DNA from 4 places in the Streptomyces sp. NPDC088794 genome. Region 1 is predicted to be linked to each of the others. Evidence: riboswitches for the same ligand, from Rfam matches in the RefSeq annotation. Region 1 holds a riboswitch; each other region holds the start of a gene.
The links. Region 1 has a riboswitch for cobalamin ahead of metE (5-methyltetrahydropteroyltriglutamate--homocysteine S-methyltransferase). Riboswitches for the same ligand answer to the same signal wherever they lie in the genome.

Region 1 (4,427 bases):
TGATCTCCGGCGACGAGAAGCACTTCGTGGCCATCGCGGAGTGCCTGGAGGAGTCGATCGCGGAGCTGACCGAGCGCCTCGACACCGCGCGCAAGGCACCCGGCGGCCTCGGCCGGGAGGCCATGGACCGGGACACCGAGGTCCACCAGGTGACCGCCCGCCTGCGCACCCTGCGCCGCTTCGGCCTGGATCTGTGCCTGGGGCACATGGTCCTCGCGGACGGCTCCGAGCCCGTCTACGTCGGTCGCCTCGGCCTCACGGACAGCACGGGCCGTCGGCTGCTGCTCGACTGGCGCTCCCCGGCGGCAGAGCCGTTCTTCGGCGCCACCCACGCCAACCCGATGGGTCTGGCGAGCCGCCGCAGGTACCGCTGGACGGAGGGCCGGATCGGCGACTATTGGGACGAGGTGTTCACTGCGGACGGATTCGCCGGGCATGCCGCGCTCGACGACCAGTCCGCGTTCATCGCCAGTCTCGGCAGCAACCGGTCGGCGCGGATGCGGGACGTGCTCGGCACCATCCAGGCCGACCAGGACGCCATCATCCGCGCGGGATCCCGCGGCACGCTCGTCGTGGACGGCGGTCCGGGTACGGGCAAGACCGTCGTCGCCCTGCACCGGTCCGCCTACCTCCTCTACTCCGACCCCCGGCTCGGGCACCGCAGGGGCGGCGTCCTGTTCGTGGGTCCGCACCGGCCCTACCTGGACTACGTCTCCGACGTCCTGCCCAGCCTCGGCGAGGAGGGCGTGCAGACCTGCATCCTGCGGGACCTGGTCGCCGAGGGAGCGGCGGCGCAGGAGGAGAGCGACCCCGAGGTGGCCGCCCTCAAGTCGTCCGCGGACCTGGTGAAGGCGATCGAGAGGGCCGTCAGGTTCTACGAGGAGCCGCCCGCCAAGGGGATGACGGTCACCACGCACTGGTCGGACATCCCGCTGAGCGCCGACGACTGGGCCGTGGCGTTCGACGCGGCGGAACCCGGCACCCCGCACAACGAGGCGCGCGAGCAGGTCTGGGAGGAGCTGCTCACCCTCCTGATGGAGAAGCACGAGGGGGACGCCCCGACCACCCTGCTGCGCAAGTCGCTGCTGCAGAACCGGGCGCTGCTGACCGCCTTCAACCGCGCGTGGCCGCTGCTCGAAGCGGACGACCTGGTCGGCGATCTGTGGACGGTCCCCGCCTATCTGCGGATGTGTGCTCCCTGGCTGGACCGCGACGACGTGCAGAAGCTGCAGCGCGCGGAGGCCCAGGCCTGGACGGTGTCCGACCTCCCCTTCCTGGACGCGGCACGGCAGCGGCTCGGCGACCCGGAGGCGGCGCGGCGCGAGCGCCGGCACAAGGCCGTCCTCGCCGCGCAACGCGAGCGCATGACCCAGGTCGTCGACAACTTGATCGAGGCGGTGTCCACCTCGGGCGACGACGGTGACGAGGGCATCGGCCTGGTGAAGATGTTGCGCGGGGAGGACGCTCAGGTCAGCCTGGTCGACGAGGCCGAACTGACCACCGTCGACCCGGACCTGCTGGCCGGACCGTTCGCGCACGTCGTCGTGGACGAGGCGCAGGAACTGACCGACGCGCAGTGGCAGATGCTGCTGTTGCGGTGTCCGTCCCGGAGCTTCACCGTCGTCGGCGACCGCGCCCAGGCCCGGCACGGGTTCACGGAATCCTGGCAGGAACGGCTCGAACGCGTCGGGCTCAACCGGATCGACGTGGCCTCGCTGAGCATCAACTACCGCACGCCGGAAGAGGTCATGGCGGAGGCCGAGCCGGTCATCCGGGCCGCGCTCCCGGACGCCAACGTGCCGACCTCCATCCGCAGCAGCGGTATCCCCGTCGTCCACGGCTCCGCCTCGGATCTGCCCTCGGTCCTCGACACCTGGCTCGCCGCACACGACGACGGGATCGCCTGCGTCATCGGCGATCCCACGTTCCGGGCGACGTCCCGAGTCCGCTCACTCACCCCGGAACTGTCGAAGGGACTCGAGTTCGACCTGGTCGTCCTCGTCGACCCGGAGAAGTTCGGCGAGGGCATCGAGGGAGCGGTCGACCACTATGTGGCGATGACCCGGGCGACCCAGCAGCTCGTCGTCCTCACGAGCACCTGACGCCTGCCGCCTGCCGCCGCACAGGGAGGCCGATGGGACATCTCGCATCCGCATGATGGACCCGTCGCTCCCCTCCGACGCGCCACCCCGTAGGCTGGCCGGTGCAGCTGGTTCGCCCCGTCCGCCAGGCGGGATGCGTCGCAAGAGGGAACCCGGTGGGAATCCGGGACTGCCCCGCAGCGGTGAGCGGGAACGACCGCCGTCATACGCACTGGGCCCACGGAGGGCTTGGGAAGCGACGGCCAGTAGGAGTCCGCCGGGAGACCGGAGGACGTGCCCGCGAGTCCGAAGACCTGCCACCTGCCCGCGTACGGCCGAATCGTGCGCGGACATCCCGGTGACCTCGTGGGCGGGTCGGCGTACATACCAGGCGGACGACCGCGCAGTTCCACTGCCGCGCGGGGTCGTGCCCGCCCGGTTCCGTCACCCTTCGCGCTCGCGTCCCGTCGCCGGGATCTCAGGGATCCATCTCGCGAAGGAGATCTCCGTGACCACCAAGACCGCAGCCGCGGCAGCGCGGGCCACCGTGTACGGCTACCCCCGCCAGGGCCCGGACCGCGAACTCAAGAAGGCCATCGAGGGCTACTGGAAGGGCCGCGTCAGCGCCGACGCCCTGCGCGCCACGGCCGCAGAGTTGCGTGCCACCAACTGGCGGGAGCTGGCGAAGGCCGGCGTCGACGAGGTGCCGACCGGCGACTTCTCGTACTACGACCACGTCCTCGACACCACCGTCATGGTCGGCGCCGTCCCCGCCCGTCACCGCGCGGCCGTCGAAGCGGACGCGCTCGACGGCTACTTCGCCATGGCCCGCGGCACCCAGGACGTGGCGCCGCTGGAGATGACCAAGTGGTTCGACACGAACTACCACTACCTGGTACCGGAGTTGGGGCCCGACACGGTCTTCGCCGCCGACTCGACCAAGCAGGTCGCGGAGTTGGCGGAGGCCCTGGCCCTCGGGCTGAACGCCCGTCCGGTGCTGGTCGGCCCGATCACGTACCTCCTGCTGGCCAAGCCCGCCCCGGGCGTACCGGCGGACTTCGACCCGCTCACCCTGCTCGACCGACTGCTGCCGGTGTACGCCGAGGTCCTCGCCGACCTGCGGGCGGCGGGCGCCGAGTGGGTGCAGCTGGACGAGCCCGCCCTGATCCAGGACCGCACCCCGGCCGAGCTGAACGCCGCCACGCGCGCCTACCGTGACCTCGGTGGCCTCACCGACCGGCCGAAGCTCCTGGTCGCCTCGTACTTCGACCGGCTCGGCGACGCGCTGCCGGTGCTGGCCAAGGCGCCGGTCGAGGGGCTCGCCCTGGACTTCACCGAGGCCGCCGCGGCCAACCTCGACGCGCTGGCCGCCGTGGGCGGACTGCCCGGCAAGCGACTGGTCGCGGGGGTCGTCAACGGCCGCAACATCTGGGTCAACGACCTCACCAAGTCCCTTGCCACACTTGGCACGTTGCTCGGACTCGCCGACCGGGTCGACGTGGCCGCGTCCTGCTCACTCCTCCATGTCCCGCTGGACGCAGCCGCCGAGCGGGACATCGAGCCGCAGATCCTGCGCTGGCTCGCGTTCGCCAAGCAGAAGACGGCCGAGATCGTCACCCTCGCCAAGGGCCTCGCCCAGGGCACCGACACGATCGCCGCCGAACTCGCCGTCAACCGTGCCAACTTGGCCTCGCGTGCGGGCTCGCCGATCACGCACGATCCGGCGGTACGGGCCCGCGCCGCCGCCGTCACGGAGGCCGACGCCCGCCGCTCCCAGCCGTACGCCGAGCGCGCCGCGGCCCAGCGTGCCCACCTCGGTCTGCCGCTGCTGCCGACCACCACGATCGGCTCCTTCCCGCAGACCGGTGAACTGCGCACCGCCCGCGCCGACTTGCGGGCGGGCCGGATCGACACGGCCGGCTACGAGGAGCGCATCAGGGCCGAGATCCAGGAGGTGATCTCCTTCCAGGAGAAGACCGGTCTGGACGTCCTGGTGCACGGCGAGGCCGAACGCAACGACATGGTCCAGTACTTCGCCGAGCAGCTGACGGGCTACCTGGCCACGCAGCACGGCTGGGTGCAGTCCTACGGCACCCGTTACGTCCGGCCGCCGATCCTGGCCGGCGACATCTCCCGCCCCGAGCCGATGACCGTGCGCTGGACGACGTACGCCCAGTCCCTCACCTCGCGTCCGGTCAAGGGCATGCTCACCGGGCCTGTCACCATGCTCGCCTGGTCCTTCGTCCGGGACGACCAGCCGCTCGGCGACACCGCCCGCCAGGTCGCGCTCGCCCTGCGCGAGGAGGTCGACGACCTTGAGGCGGCCGGGACTTCGGTGATCCAGGT
Region 2 (4,427 bases), on a different contig from region 1:
TCCTCCGCCGAGGCCCGCCGGGCTGTCGGCCTGGTCCCGCAGACCCCCGCCGACCTGCTCTATCTCGAAAGCGTCAAACAGGAACTCGGCCAGGCCGACACCGAGTCGGCCGGCGGGGAGCCGGCCCGCGCCATCCTGGACCGGCTCGCGCCCGGCATCCCCGACGACACCCACCCGCGCGACCTGTCCGAGGGACAGAAGCTGGCACTCGTCCTGGCCATCCAACTCTCCGCCGCACCCCGAGTGCTGCTTCTCGACGAGCCGACACGCGGCCTCGACTACCGCGCAAAGACGGAACTCGTCCGGATCGTCGACGCGCTGGCCGCCGAGGGCCGGGCCGTCGTCATCGCCACCCACGACGTCGAGTTCGTCGCCCGCGCCGCCGACCGGGTCGTCGTCATGGCGGAGGGGGACATCGTCGCCGACGGGCCCACCGCCGAAGTCATCACGGCCTCACCGGTGTTCGCGCCGCAGACGGCGAAGATCCTCGCTCCGCTGCCGTTCCTGACCGTCGATCAGGTGCTCCCGCTGCTGGACGGGGACTCCGACCGATGACCGCACTCCGTACCTCCGCCCCGGCCATCCGGCTCACCGGCCGCGCCGGGATCGTGATGGCGCTCGCCGCGATCCTCGGCGTGGTCGCGTTCTTCTGGCCGTTCGTCGTCGCACCGGGCACCTTCGGCTCGAACTACGCACCCCCGCTCATCTTCGGCGTGCTGCTGGTACTCGTCCTGTGCGTCGTCCTCTCCGAGATCGCCGAGGGCGGTATCGACTCCAAGGCGCTCGCGATGCTCGGCGTCCTGTCCGCCGTCAACGCGGCGCTGCGTCCACTGGGCGCCGGCACCGCGGGCATCGAGACCGTCTTCTTCGTCCTCGTCCTCGCCGGACGCGTCTACGGGCCCGGCTTCGGCTTCGTCCTGGGGTGCACCTCGCTGTTCGCCTCCGCCCTCATCACCGGCGGGGTCGGGCCGTGGATGCCGTACCAGATGTTCGGTTGCGCGTTCGTCGGCATGCTCGCCGGCTTCCTCCCCAGAGCGAGCGGCCGACGCGAGGTACTGCTCCTCGCCGTCTACGGCTCGCTCTCCGGCTATCTCTTCGGCTTCCTGCTCAACCTCTCCTTCTGGCCGTTCTCCCTCGACCCGAACAACTCCATCGCCTATCTGCCCGGCCTGCCGTTCACCGAGCAGTGGCATCGCTACGTCGCCTTCGACATCGCCACGTCCCTCGGCTGGGACACAGGGCGGGCGGTCACCAACTTCCTCTGCATCCTGCTGGCGGGACCGGCCGTCCTCACGACGTTCCGCCGGGCCGCCCGCAAGGCCCGATTCCGGGCGCCGGTGCGTTTCGCCGCTCCCGCGCGAGCGGCCGATCCAGGCGACTCCTGAACGGAACCCGAATAGCCGCGCGGCCGTCGGCACTGGATTTACTAGGACGTCCAACTATATGCTCGTGCCCCAAGGTCCGCGGTGCAGGGAAGCCGGTGTGAAACCGGCACGGTCCCGCCACTGTGACCGGGGAGTTCGCCGTCGAGCAGGACGCCACTGACGAGCTGGATGTCGGGAAGGCGGACGGCGCGCGCTGATCCGGGAGTCAGGATACCGGCCGCGGTTTGTTCCGTGTTGTCCACGAGGATGGAGCAGACACGCATGGCACCGGTATGCGTTCACGATCCCGGCAGGGGCCCACTGCCTGTTGCCGAGTCTTTCCGGCATTCCACCGTCAGGACCTGACGGCCCTTCGCCATACGCGATCCTGCGCGGCCCCCCCCGCACGTGTGCGCTTTCGGCGTCCGTGCCGGTGGCGAGCGCGCCATTCCTGGACCCCACCTGACGAGAGCAGGCATCCATGGTCCACGCACAAGACCGCGCTCCCGTGCGCGAGTTGAGTCATTTCGTCGGCGGCAAGCACACCCCGGGAACCTCGGGGTCCTACGGCGATGTGTACGACCCGAACACCGGCGAGGTGCAGGCCCGCGTCCCGCTCGCGAGCCGCGCCGAGACCGAGGCCGTCATCGCCGACGCCACCGAGGCGCAGCGCGAGTGGGGTCAGTGGAACCCGCAGCGCCGCGCCCGCGTCTTCCTCCGCTTCCTCCAACTCGTCGAGGGGGAGCGGGACTCACTGGCCCGGCTCCTCTCCTCCGAGCACGGCAAGACCGTCGCCGACGCGCACGGCGACCTCCAGCGCGGCCTCGAAGTCGTCGAGTTCGCCGCCGGCATCCCGCACCTGCTCAAGGGCGAGTTCACCGACAACGCCGGCACGGGCATCGACGTCCACTCCCTGCGAGCCCCGCTCGGAGTCGTCGCCGGCATCACCCCCTTCAACTTCCCCGCGATGATCCCCCTGTGGAAGGCGGCGCCCGCGCTGGCCTGCGGCAACGCCTTCATCCTCAAGCCCTCCGAACGCGACCCTTCCGTTCCGCTCCGGCTCGCCGAACTCTTCCTGGAAGCGGGCCTGCCGCCCGGCGTCCTGAACGTCGTCCACGGCGGCAAGGAGACCGTCGACACCCTTCTCGAAGACCCCCGCGTCGAAGCCCTCGGTTTCGTCGGCTCCACCCCGATCGCCGCGTACGTCTATGCCACCGCCGCCGCGCACGGCAAGCGCGCCCAGTGCTTCGGGGGCGCCAAGAACCACATGATCGTCATGCCGGACGCCGACCTCGATCAGGCCGTGGACGCCCTGATCGGCGCGGGCAACGGCTCGGCGGGGGAGCGCTGCATGGCGATCTCCGTCGCCGTCCCGGTCGGCGAGGCCACCGCCGACGCGCTCGTGGCCCGACTGAAGGAGCGCATCGGGTCGCTGCGCATCGGCCGCAGCGACGACCCCGAGGCCGACTTCGGACCGCTGGTCGGCCGGGACGCCGTCGACCGGGTGCGCTCGTACGTCGACCTCGGCGTCGAGGAGGGCGCCGAACTCGTCGTTGACGGACGGGACTTCGTCCTGCCCGGCCACGAGGACGGCTTCTTCGCCGGAGCCTCCCTCTTCGACCGGGTCACCCCGGCCATGCGGATCTACCAGGAGGAGATCTTCGGCCCGGTCCTGTCCGTGGTCCGCGCCGCCGACTACGAGGAGGCCCTGCGCCTGCCCAGCGAGCACCTCTACGGCAACGGCGTCGCGATCTTCACCCGGGACGGCGACACCGCCCGCGACTTCACCCGGCGCGTGAACACCGGCATGGTCGGCGTCAACGTGCCCATCCCGGTGCCCGTCGCCTACCACACCTTCGGCGGCTGGAAACGGTCCGGCTTCGGCGACCTCAACCAGCACGGCCCGGATGCGATCCGCTTCTACACGCGTACGAAGACCGTCACTTCGCGCTGGCCCGCGGGGCTTCGCGAGGGCGCGAGCTTCACCATCCCGACGATGGGCTGAGCGCGATGACCACCACCTTGCTCACCGAGGACCAACAGGCCCTCGTCGAGGCGACGTTGGACTTCACCCAAGACCATCTCGCCCCGCACGCCGTGGACTGGGACCGGGACAAGCACTTCCCGCTCGACGTCCTGCGCAAGGCAGCCGGACTCGGCCTCGGCGGTGTCTACGTCCGTGAGGAGTCGGGCGGCTCAGGCCTGACCCGCGCCGACGGCGTCCTCGTCTTCGAGACCCTGGCCTCCGGCTGCCCGTCCATCGCGGGCTATCTCTCCATCCACAACATGGTCGCCTGGATGATCGACCACTACGGCGACGCGGCTCAGCGGGAACGCTGGCTGCCACGCCTCTGCGCGATGGAGGACCTGGCGAGCTACTGCCTGACCGAGCCGGGCGCCGGATCGGACGCGGCCGCGCTGCGCACCCGCGCGGTCCGCGACGGCGACCACTACGTCCTGACCGGAGTCAAGCAGTTCATCTCGGGCGCGGGCGCTTCCCAGGTGTACGTCGTCCTGGCCCGCACCGGCGGGAACGGCCCGCACGGTGTCTCCGCCTTCCTTGTCGACAAGGAGGATTCCGGCCTCTCCTTCGGCCCGAACGAGCGGAAGATGGGCTGGAACGCCCAGCCCACCCGACAGGTGGTCCTGGACGGGGTCCGGCTGCCCGCAGACCGGCTCCTCGGCCGCCAGGGCGAGGGCTTCCGCATCGCCATGAACGGACTCAACGGCGGCCGCCTCGGCATCGCCGCCTGCTCCCTCGGCGGCGCCCGCAGCGCCCTCGACCGCAGCCTCGTACACCTCGCGGACCGACAGGCGTTCGGCGGACGGCTCCTCGACGCCCAGGCACTCCAGTTCCGCCTCGCCGACATGGCGACCGAACTCGCCGCCGCCCGCGCACTGGTCCACCAGGCCGCCCAGGCCCTCGACCGCGGCGATCCGCAGGCCCCGTACCAGTGCGCGATGGCGAAGCGGTTCGCCACCGACACCGGCTACTCGGTGGCCGACCGCGCGCTCCAACTCCACGGCGGCTACGGCTACTTGAGCGAGTACGGCATCGAGAAG
Region 3 (4,427 bases), on a different contig from region 1:
CCCGGGATCACGACGAGATCGGCGTCGGCCAGCTCCTCGGGCCGGTCCACGAACCGCACCACGACGCCCGGTTCGGCGGCCAGCGCGTCCACGTCCGTGAAGTTGGACATGAGCGGGATCGCGCACACGGCGACGCGCAGCACGTCCTCGCCGACAGGCGGCGCGGTGTTGGATTCCCGCACGGTCCCGCGCAGCGAGATGCGCAGCCCGTCCTCCTCGTCGATCCCGAGGCCGTGCTGGAACGGCAGCACGCCGTACGTCCGCCGCCCGGTGAGGCCGAGCAGCATCTCCAACCCCGGTTCCAGCAGCGACACATCGCCACGGAACTTGTTGACGACGAACCCGGCGATCAGGGCCTGATCCTCCGGGCTGAGCAGCGCGACCGTCCCGAAGAAGGAGGCGAAGACGCCCCCGCGGTCGATGTCGCCCACCACGAGCACGGGCAGCCGCGCGTTGCGCGCGATCCCCATGTTCACGATGTCGGTCCGCCGCAGATTGATCTCGGCAGGACTGCCGGCCCCCTCACAGATCACCGCGTCATACGTGCCCCGCAACTCCGCGAGACAGTCGAGCACGGTCCCGAGCAACCGTTCCTGCCGCCCGCCGTGGTAGCCACGCGCACTCATTTCGCCCACGGGCCTGCCCATGAGCACGACCTGACTGCTCCGCTCGCCACCGGGCTTGAGCAGCACGGGATTCATCAGCGCGGTCGGCTCGATCCGACAGGCCTGCGCCTGCATGGCCTGCGCCCGCCCGATCTCCGCGCCCTCGCGCGTCACGAACGAGTTGAGGGACATGTTCTGCGCCTTGAACGGCGCGACCTTCACGCCCTGCCGCACCAGCCACCGGCAGATTCCGGCGGTGACGACACTCTTGCCGGCGTCCGAGGTGGTCCCGGCGACCAACAGCCCGCCGCCGCTCATGACTTGCGCCCCTTCGCGAGCAGCCGCCCGGCGACGCTCACGCCGAGCGCGAGCAGACCGACGCGCCGGGACAGCCGTACGGCCCGCTCGATGTCCTGTGTGACGACCGCGCGCCCCGAGGCGCCATTGAGGACGGGCCGGTGCTCGACTCGCCCTCCATAGGCCAGCGTTCCGCCCAGCCGCACCCCGAGCGCCCCCGCGAACGAGGCCTCCACGGGCCCGGCGTTGGGGCTCGGGTGCTTGCCGGCGTCGGCACGCCAGGCGCGTACCGCCCCGCGCGGATCGTCGCCCGCCACGGTCGCGAGGACGGCGGTGAGCCGCGCCCCCGGCCAGCCGGCCACGTCGTCGAGGCGGGCCGAAGCCCAGCCGTAGCGGCGGTACTTGGGCGACTTGTGCCCGACCATGGCGTCGAGGGTGTTCACGGCCCGGAAGCCGACCAGGCCCGGCACGCCCGCCACCGCACCCCACACCAGCGCGCCCACCACCGCGTCGGAGGTGTTCTCGGCGACGGACTCGACGACGGCCCGGGCGATCCCGTCGGCGTCGAGGGCCTGGGGGTCGCGCCCGCAGAGGTGGGGCAGCCGGGCCCGCGCGCTCTCGATGTCCCCGGCCGCCAGCGCCTGCCCGATGGCCCCCGCCTCACGGGCGAGGGAGGTGCCGCCGACGACGGCCCAGGTGGCGGCGGCGGTCAGCGCGACGGAGGCGGTACGGGAGGGGCGTACGGCGGACGTTGCCGCGGCGGCGAGGGCGACGGCGCCGCCCGCGCACACGGCGGTGTGCAGGGCGCCCCAGCCGCGGTGGTCGCGCCACAGCACCCGCTCCACGGCGCCCGCGGCCCGGCCGAACGCGGCGACCGGATGGCCGCGGCGCGGATCGCCGAGCAGATGGTCACCGAGGAGGCCGGCGGCGGCGCCGTACGCGAAGACGCGATCGGCACGCATCGGCTCAGCCGGCCGTCGGGTCGGGCAGAGCTCGGGTGATGGACCTCAACAGGCGGCCGCGCATGGCGAATTGTCCTCACTCAGGGTGTCCGCGCCCTGGTTCGAAGAGAGCGACGGCGAGAGTTCCTGGCTCCCGGGACTACCTACCCCGGTGACAGTGGCGGGACCGCGCCGGAATCACACCGGCTTCCTCTCTTGCCGCCGTACTTGGCCCCGGCAGTCCACCACGGGCCTGGAAGAACCGTCAACTTGCCGCTGACCTGCGACGGGAGAGTGTGCTGAGGCCCACACAGGGCCCGTCGGAGGTCGGCGGACGATAGGTCGAGGAACGTGCGGGGATCAGGCGACGATCAGCGAGATCCCGTACGCCACAGCCGCCGCGCACGCCGCGAAGCAGACGTAGGCGCCGGTCACCGCGAGGGTGGCCGAGCCGCCCTGGGCCGTCGCCTTCTCCTGGCGGGACAGGCCCGCGACGCCGAGGGTGAACAGGGCCACGAGGCCCACGGTGACCACGAGGCTGACGCCGAAGACGGAGCCGAGGGCCGCCCAGTCGATGTGCATGCTGGTGATTCCTTCGTTACCGGTGGGCGGGGATCAGAGAGCGGGGGCGGCCGACGGGGCGGCCGGATCGGCCGCGGGGGTCGTGGGCGCCGGGATGGTGGCCGTCAGGTCGTCGGTGACCGGGCCCGCGGGAGGCGGGGTCACGGCGGCGATCGCCGTGGTCACCACGCCGGGCGGCTCCTCGGTCTCGTTGACGTTGCTGTGGTCGACGACCTCGCGGCGGGAGAGCTTCCAGATGGCCGCGCTGGAGGCGATCAGGAAGACGGCGACGACCGCCGTGCCCCAGTCGCCCAGGTCGGTGACGGACTCGGCGAGCGCGCCCACCAGGGCGGCGGCCGGCAGGGTCAGGCCCCAGGCGACGAACATGCGGGTCGCCGTCGACCAGCGGACCACGCCGCCCTTGCGGCCGAGGCCCGCGCCCATCACCGAGCCGGAGACGACGTGCGTGGTGGAGAGGGAGAAGCCGAGGTGCGAGGAGGCCAGGATGGCGGTCGCCGCGCTGGTCTGGGCGGCGAAGCCCTGCTGCGGCTGAAGCTCGGTCAGGCCCTTGCCCATGGTGCGGATGATGCGCCAGCCGCCCAGGTAGGTGCCCAGCGCGATGGCGAGACCGGCGGAGAGGATGACCCAGGTGGGCGGGTCGGAGTCGGGGGCGACGGCGCCGCCGGCGACCAGGGCGAGGGTGATGATGCCCATCGTCTTCTGCGCGTCGTTGGTGCCGTGGGCCAGCGAGACCAGTCCGGCGGAGGCGATCTGGCCGGCGCGGTAGCCCTTCGCGGCGGCCTTGCCGTCGGCCTTCCTGCCGAGCCGGTAGGACAGGCGGGTCGCGAGCAGCGCGGCGACACCGGCCACGATCGGGGCGGCGACCGCCGGCAGCAGCACCTTGGTGACGAGCGCGTCGCCGTGCACCGCACCGGTGCCGGCCGAGGCGATGGTGGCGCCGATCAGACCGCCCATCAGGGCGTGCGAGGAACTGGACGGCAGTCCGACGAGCCAGGTCACCAGGTTCCACAGGATCGCGCCGACCAGGGCGGCGAAGATGACCTCGGGACGGATGCCGGTCTCGTCGACGAGACCCTTGGAGATCGTGTTGGCGACCTCGACGGAGAGGAAGGCGCCCACCAGGTTGAGCGCGGCGGACATCGCCACCGCCACCTTGGGCTTGAGCGCACCGGTCGAGATGGTGGTGGCCATCGCGTTGGCGGTGTCGTGAAAACCGTTCGTAAAATCGAACGCGAGAGCGGTTACGACCACAATCGCGAGGATCAGCGAGAAGTTTTCCATTTACCCAGGCAATCGTTCGAGGTCATCGGCCAATTGAACGTAGGCAACCTGAATGAACGGAAAGTGAACTGAGGGGGGCTTCGTGGTGTATGAAACGGGGGGTCGCCGCACCGATCCGTCCCGGCGACCTCGACGACCCCCGCGCCCCTTGGCTCAGTAGCCCCGGGCGAACCTCTTCAGCTGGGTCTGGGTCCCGTTGAAGAGATTCTGATCACCCGGCAGGCTGCCGCTGTTGTCGTACTGCCAGAAGGTCCAGTACGACCATCCGGCCGGCAGCGATCCGGTGTCCGGGGAGTCGTGGCGGGCGATCCACAGCGGGTTCGCGGCGAGCGCGCCGCTGCCGCCGGTGCACAGGGCCCACCAGTGCGCGGTCGTGTAGATCACCGGCAGGCGCCCGGTGAGCCGCCGCACCTCGGAGCTGAACGACTTGATCCAGCCGACCATGGCCGCCTTGCTCAGTCCGTAGCACTTCTTCTTGGAGTCGTACGGGTTGTACTCGATGTCGAGCGCGGGCGGCAGCGTCCTGCCGTCCGCCGTCCAGGCACCGCCGTGCCGCACGAAGTACGCCGCCTGCGCCTTGCCCGACGACTTGTTCGGCAGCGCGAAGTGGTACGCCCCGCGGATGATGCCGGCGCCGCGCGCACCGTCGTACTGCCGGCCGAAGTAGGGGTTCTGATAGGTCGTCGACTCGGTCGCCTTGATGTAGACGAACTTGGCGCCC
Region 4 (4,427 bases), on a different contig from region 1:
CCCTCGCACCGGCCGAGGCGGGTCAATGGACGTACGCCACCCTGGCGTTGGGCTCCGCGCTCGCGCTCTTCATGTACCCGCACTCGATCACCGCGACGCTCTCCTCCAGGAGCCGTGAGGTGATCCGCCGCAACACCACGATCCTGCCGCTGTATTCACTGATGCTCGGCCTGCTGGCGCTGCTCGGGTTCATGGCCATCGCGGCCGGAGTGAAGGTCAGCAACGGGCAGTTGGCGATCCCGCAGCTGTTCGAGGACATGTTCCCGGACTGGTTCGCGGGCGTGGCCTTCGCGGCGATCGGCATCGGCGCGCTGGTGCCCGCGGCCATCATGTCCATCGCGGCCGCGAACCTCTTCACCCGCAACATCTACAAGGACTTCATCAAGCCGGACGCCACACCGGAACAGGAGACCAAGGTCTCCAAGCTGGTGTCCCTGCTGGTGAAGGTCGGCGCCCTGGTCTTCGTCCTGACGATGGACAAGACGGTCGCCATCAACTTCCAGCTCCTCGGCGGCATCTGGATCCTCCAGACCTTCCCGGCCCTGGTCGGCGGCCTGTTCACCCGCTGGTTCCACCGCTGGGCCCTGCTCGCCGGCTGGGCGGTCGGCATGATCTACGGCACGGCCGCCGCGTACGGCGTCGCCTCCCCGACCCAGAAGCACTTCGGCGGCTCCTCCAAGGAGATCCCCGGCATCGGCGAGATCGGCTACATCGGCCTCACCGCGTTCGTCCTGAACGTCGTCGTCACGGTGGTCCTGACCTTCGTCCTGAAGGCACTGAAGGCCCCGGAGGGCGTCGACGAGACGCAGCCGGGCGACTACACGGCGGACGCGGGCGACCCGGGCGTGGAGGTGGAACTGCCGCCGGCCACGGCGGGGACCTCGCACTAGGCACTCCTGCTCAACGGGCCGCCGGAGAAAATCCGGCGGCCCGTTGTCGTACCCGTCGGGCACACTCGCCTGCATGGACATCGTGATCCGGGCAGCGCACCCCACCGAATACGAGACCCTCGGCGAGATCACCGCCCAGGCCTACCTCCAGGACGACCTGCTGACCTTCGGAGAGAGCGACTGGTACCTCGGCGAGCTCAGAGACGTGGCCAATCGGGCGGCCGTCGCCGACGTGCTGGTCGCCACGGACAGGGACCGGATCCTCGGCGGGGTCACCTTCGTCACCGCCGGCACGCACATGGCCGAGCGGGCCGGCCCCACCGAGGCCGAGATCCGCATGCTCGCCGTCGACCGGGCGGCCCGCGGCCGGGGCGCGGGCGAGGCACTCGTCCGCGCCTGCGTCGACCGCGCACGAGCCGCCGAGGACTGCACCGGCATCGTCCTGTCCACCCAGCCGACCATGCGCGCCGCCCACCGCATCTACGAACGCCTCGGCTTCGTCCGCGTCCCGGAACGGGACTGGAACCCCATTCCGGAGGCCGGCGACTTCGTGCTGCTCACCTATCAGTTGACGTTCTGACACGCTCCGAAGTCGGCGCGCGACACAACATCTAGGGGTGCTCCTACAACCCAGCACAAGATGTATGCTCATGCTCGCTGTCGTCGCAGGGGAATCCGGTGCGAATCCGGAACTGTCCCGCAACGGTGTACTCATGCGTGTTCGCACATGTATGGGCGTCAGTCCGAGGACCTGCCGACAGCGCGCCCGACCAAGCCGGTCGGGTGCCATGACGTCCGGGCCTCGTGGAATGGGCCGGGGACGCGACGCCGTCGTGCGCTCGTGGCTGCCCCCTGCCCTCCGCCTGGCCCCCGTGCCCAGCGAGGGAGAGCCCCACGTGACCATCGCGCCAGCCGACCCGGCTTCAGTCACCGCGCCGGAGACCGACGGCCCCGGTACCGCGTTGCTGCGGATCCTGACCGAGTTGACCGCCGACCTCCCCGACGCCGACCCCGGCCGGGTCGCCGCCGCCGCGTTGCGCGGCCGGTCCGCGCAGGCCGACGAGGCCGAACTGCGCGAGCTGGCCACGGAGGCCGCCGCCGGTCTCATCTCGGAGGACCCCGCCTACTCGCAGGTCGCCGCCCGGCTGCTGACCATCTCGATCCGCGCCGAGGCCGCCTCGCAGGGCGTCACCTCGTTCACCGAGTCGGTCCTCGTCGGCCACCGCGAGGGCCTCATCGCCGACCGCACCGCCGAGTTCGTCCGCGTCCACGCGGCCCGCCTCGACGAACTGATCGACCGCACCGCCGACGACCGCTTCGGCTACTTCGGCCTGCGCACCCTGCACAGCCGCTACCTGCTGCGCCACCCCATCACCCGCAAGGTCGTCGAGACCCCCCAGCACTTCATGCTGCGCGTCGCCGCCGGCCTCGCGGAGGACGACAGCACCCGCGCCCTGGACGAAGTCGCCTCGCTCTACCGCCTGATGAGCCGGCTGGACTACCTCCCCTCCTCCCCCACGCTCTTCAACTCCGGCACCCGGCACCCCCAGATGTCGTCCTGCTACCTCCTCGACTCCCCGATGGACGAGCTGGACTCCATCTACGACCGCTACCACCAGGTCGCCCGCCTCTCCAAGCACGCCGGCGGCATCGGCATCGCCTACTCCCGCATCCGCTCCCGGGGTTCACTGATCCGCGGCACCAACGGGCACTCCAACGGCATCGTCCCGTTCCTCAAGACGCTGGACGCCTCCGTCGCCGCCGTGAACCAGGGCGGCCGGCGCAAGGGCGCGGCCGCGGTCTACCTGGAGACCTGGCACTCCGACATCGAGGAGTTCCTGGAGCTGCGGGACAACACCGGTGAGGACGCCCGCCGTACGCACAACCTGAACCTCGCGCACTGGATCCCGGACGAGTTCATGCGCCGGGTCAACGAGGACGGCGTCTGGTCGCTCTTCTCCCCCGCCGACGTGCCCGAACTCGTCGACCTGTGGGGCGCGGAGTTCGACGCCGCGTACCGCAAGGCCGAGGCCGCCGGGCTCGCCCGCAAGACCATCCCGGCCCGCGACCTCTACGGCCGCATGATGCGCACCCTCGCGCAGACCGGCAATGGCTGGCTGACCTTCAAGGACGCCGCCAACCGCACCGCCAACCAGACCGCCGAGCCGGGCCACACGGTCCACTCCTCCAACCTCTGCACGGAGATCCTGGAGGTCACGGACGACGGCGAGACCGCGGTCTGCAACCTGGGCTCGGTCAGCCTCGGCGCCTTCGTGGTCGGCCGGGACATCGACTGGGACCGGCTGGACGAGACCGTCCGCACGGCCGTCACCTTCCTCGACCGGGTCGTCGACATCAACTTCTACCCGACCGAGCAGGCGGGCCGCTCCAACGCGAAATGGCGTCCCGTCGGCCTCGGTGCCATGGGCCTCCAGGACGTCTTCTTCAAACTCCGCCTGCCCTTCGACTCCCCCGAGGCCAAGGCCCTCTCCACCCGCATCGCCGAGCGCATCATGCTCGCCGCGTACGAGGCGTCGGCGGACCTGGCCGAGCGCAACGGCCCCCTCCCCGCCTGGGAGAAGACCCGCACCGCCCGAGGCGTCCTGCACCCCGACCACTACGACGTGGAACTGACCTGGCCCGAGCGCTGGGCGGCACTGCGGGAACGTATCGCCAAGGTCGGCATGCGCAACAGCCTCCTGCTCGCGATCGCCCCCACCGCCACCATCGCCTCGATCGCCGGCGTCTACGAGTGCATCGAGCCGCAGGTCTCCAACCTGTTCAAGCGCGAGACGCTGTCCGGCGAGTTCCTCCAGGTCAACTCCTACCTGGTCGACGAGTTGAAGCGCCTCGGCGTCTGGGACGCCCGCACCCGCGAGGCGCTGCGCGAGGCCAACGGCTCGGTGCAGGGCTTCGCCTGGATCCCGGCGGAGGTCCGCGCGCTGTACCGCACGGCCTGGGAGATCCCGCAGCGCGGCCTGATCGACATGGCCGCGGCCCGCACCCCGTACCTGGACCAGTCCCAGTCCCTCAACCTCTTCCTGGAAACCCCGACCATCGGCAAGCTCTCGTCGATGTACGCGTACGCGTGGAAGCAGGGCCTGAAGACGACGTACTACCTGCGGTCGCGGCCGGCGACCCGGATCGCCCGCGCCGCCCAGGCCCAAGCAACTGTCCCCGTCCAGCAGGCCGTTGACCCCGACGCGGTCGCCTGCTCCCTGGAAAACCCCGAGTCCTGCGAGGCCTGCCAATAATGACGACCGAAGCCAAGACTGCGCCTGTCAAAAACTTGCTCGACCCCGGCTTCGAGCTGACCCTCCGCCCCATGCGCTACCCCGACTTCTACGAGCGCTACCGGGACGCCATCAAGAACACCTGGACCGTCGAGGAGGTCGACCTCCACTCGGACGTCACCGATCTCGCGAAGCTGACGCCGGGTGAGCAGCACATGATCGGCCGGCTGGTCGCGTTCTTCGCGACGGGCGACTCGATCGTGGCGAACAACCTCGTGCTGACGCTGTACAAGCACATCAACTC

Region 2: another riboswitch for cobalamin. It lies ahead of ACIP6U_RS43945 (CoA-acylating methylmalonate-semialdehyde dehydrogenase); the one in region 1 lies ahead of metE (5-methyltetrahydropteroyltriglutamate--homocysteine S-methyltransferase).
Region 3: another riboswitch for cobalamin. It lies ahead of ACIP6U_RS41370 (cobalamin biosynthesis protein); the one in region 1 lies ahead of metE (5-methyltetrahydropteroyltriglutamate--homocysteine S-methyltransferase).
Region 4: another riboswitch for cobalamin. It lies ahead of ACIP6U_RS04635 (ribonucleoside-diphosphate reductase subunit alpha); the one in region 1 lies ahead of metE (5-methyltetrahydropteroyltriglutamate--homocysteine S-methyltransferase).

The regions. Positions count from the first base shown of each region.
Region 1 is NZ_JBIVKB010000001.1:323,171-327,597, forward strand. Features, by position in the region: gene helR (RNA polymerase recycling motor ATPase HelR) at 1-2,102, shown strand, start outside; cobalamin riboswitch at 2,194-2,418, shown strand; gene metE (5-methyltetrahydropteroyltriglutamate--homocysteine S-methyltransferase) at 2,590-4,427, shown strand, end outside.
Region 2 is NZ_JBIVKB010000023.1:98,681-103,107, forward strand. Features, by position in the region: gene ACIP6U_RS43935 (ABC transporter ATP-binding protein) at 1-555, shown strand, start outside; gene ACIP6U_RS43940 (ECF transporter S component) at 552-1,385, shown strand; cobalamin riboswitch at 1,441-1,622, shown strand; gene ACIP6U_RS43945 (CoA-acylating methylmalonate-semialdehyde dehydrogenase) at 1,846-3,369, shown strand; gene ACIP6U_RS43950 (acyl-CoA dehydrogenase family protein) at 3,375-4,427, shown strand, end outside.
Region 3 is NZ_JBIVKB010000020.1:65,041-69,467, reverse strand. Features, by position in the region: gene ACIP6U_RS41375 (cobyric acid synthase) at 1-923, opposite strand, end outside; gene ACIP6U_RS41370 (cobalamin biosynthesis protein) at 920-1,864, opposite strand; cobalamin riboswitch at 1,962-2,125, opposite strand; gene ACIP6U_RS41365 (hypothetical protein) at 2,204-2,425, opposite strand; gene ACIP6U_RS41360 (anion permease) at 2,459-3,706, opposite strand; gene ACIP6U_RS41355 (lysozyme) at 3,860-4,427, opposite strand, start outside.
Region 4 is NZ_JBIVKB010000002.1:10,459-14,885, forward strand. Features, by position in the region: gene mctP (monocarboxylate uptake permease MctP) at 1-890, shown strand, start outside; gene ACIP6U_RS04630 (GNAT family N-acetyltransferase) at 964-1,470, shown strand; cobalamin riboswitch at 1,518-1,664, shown strand; gene ACIP6U_RS04635 (ribonucleoside-diphosphate reductase subunit alpha) at 1,787-4,144, shown strand; gene ACIP6U_RS04640 (ribonucleotide-diphosphate reductase subunit beta) at 4,144-4,427, shown strand, end outside.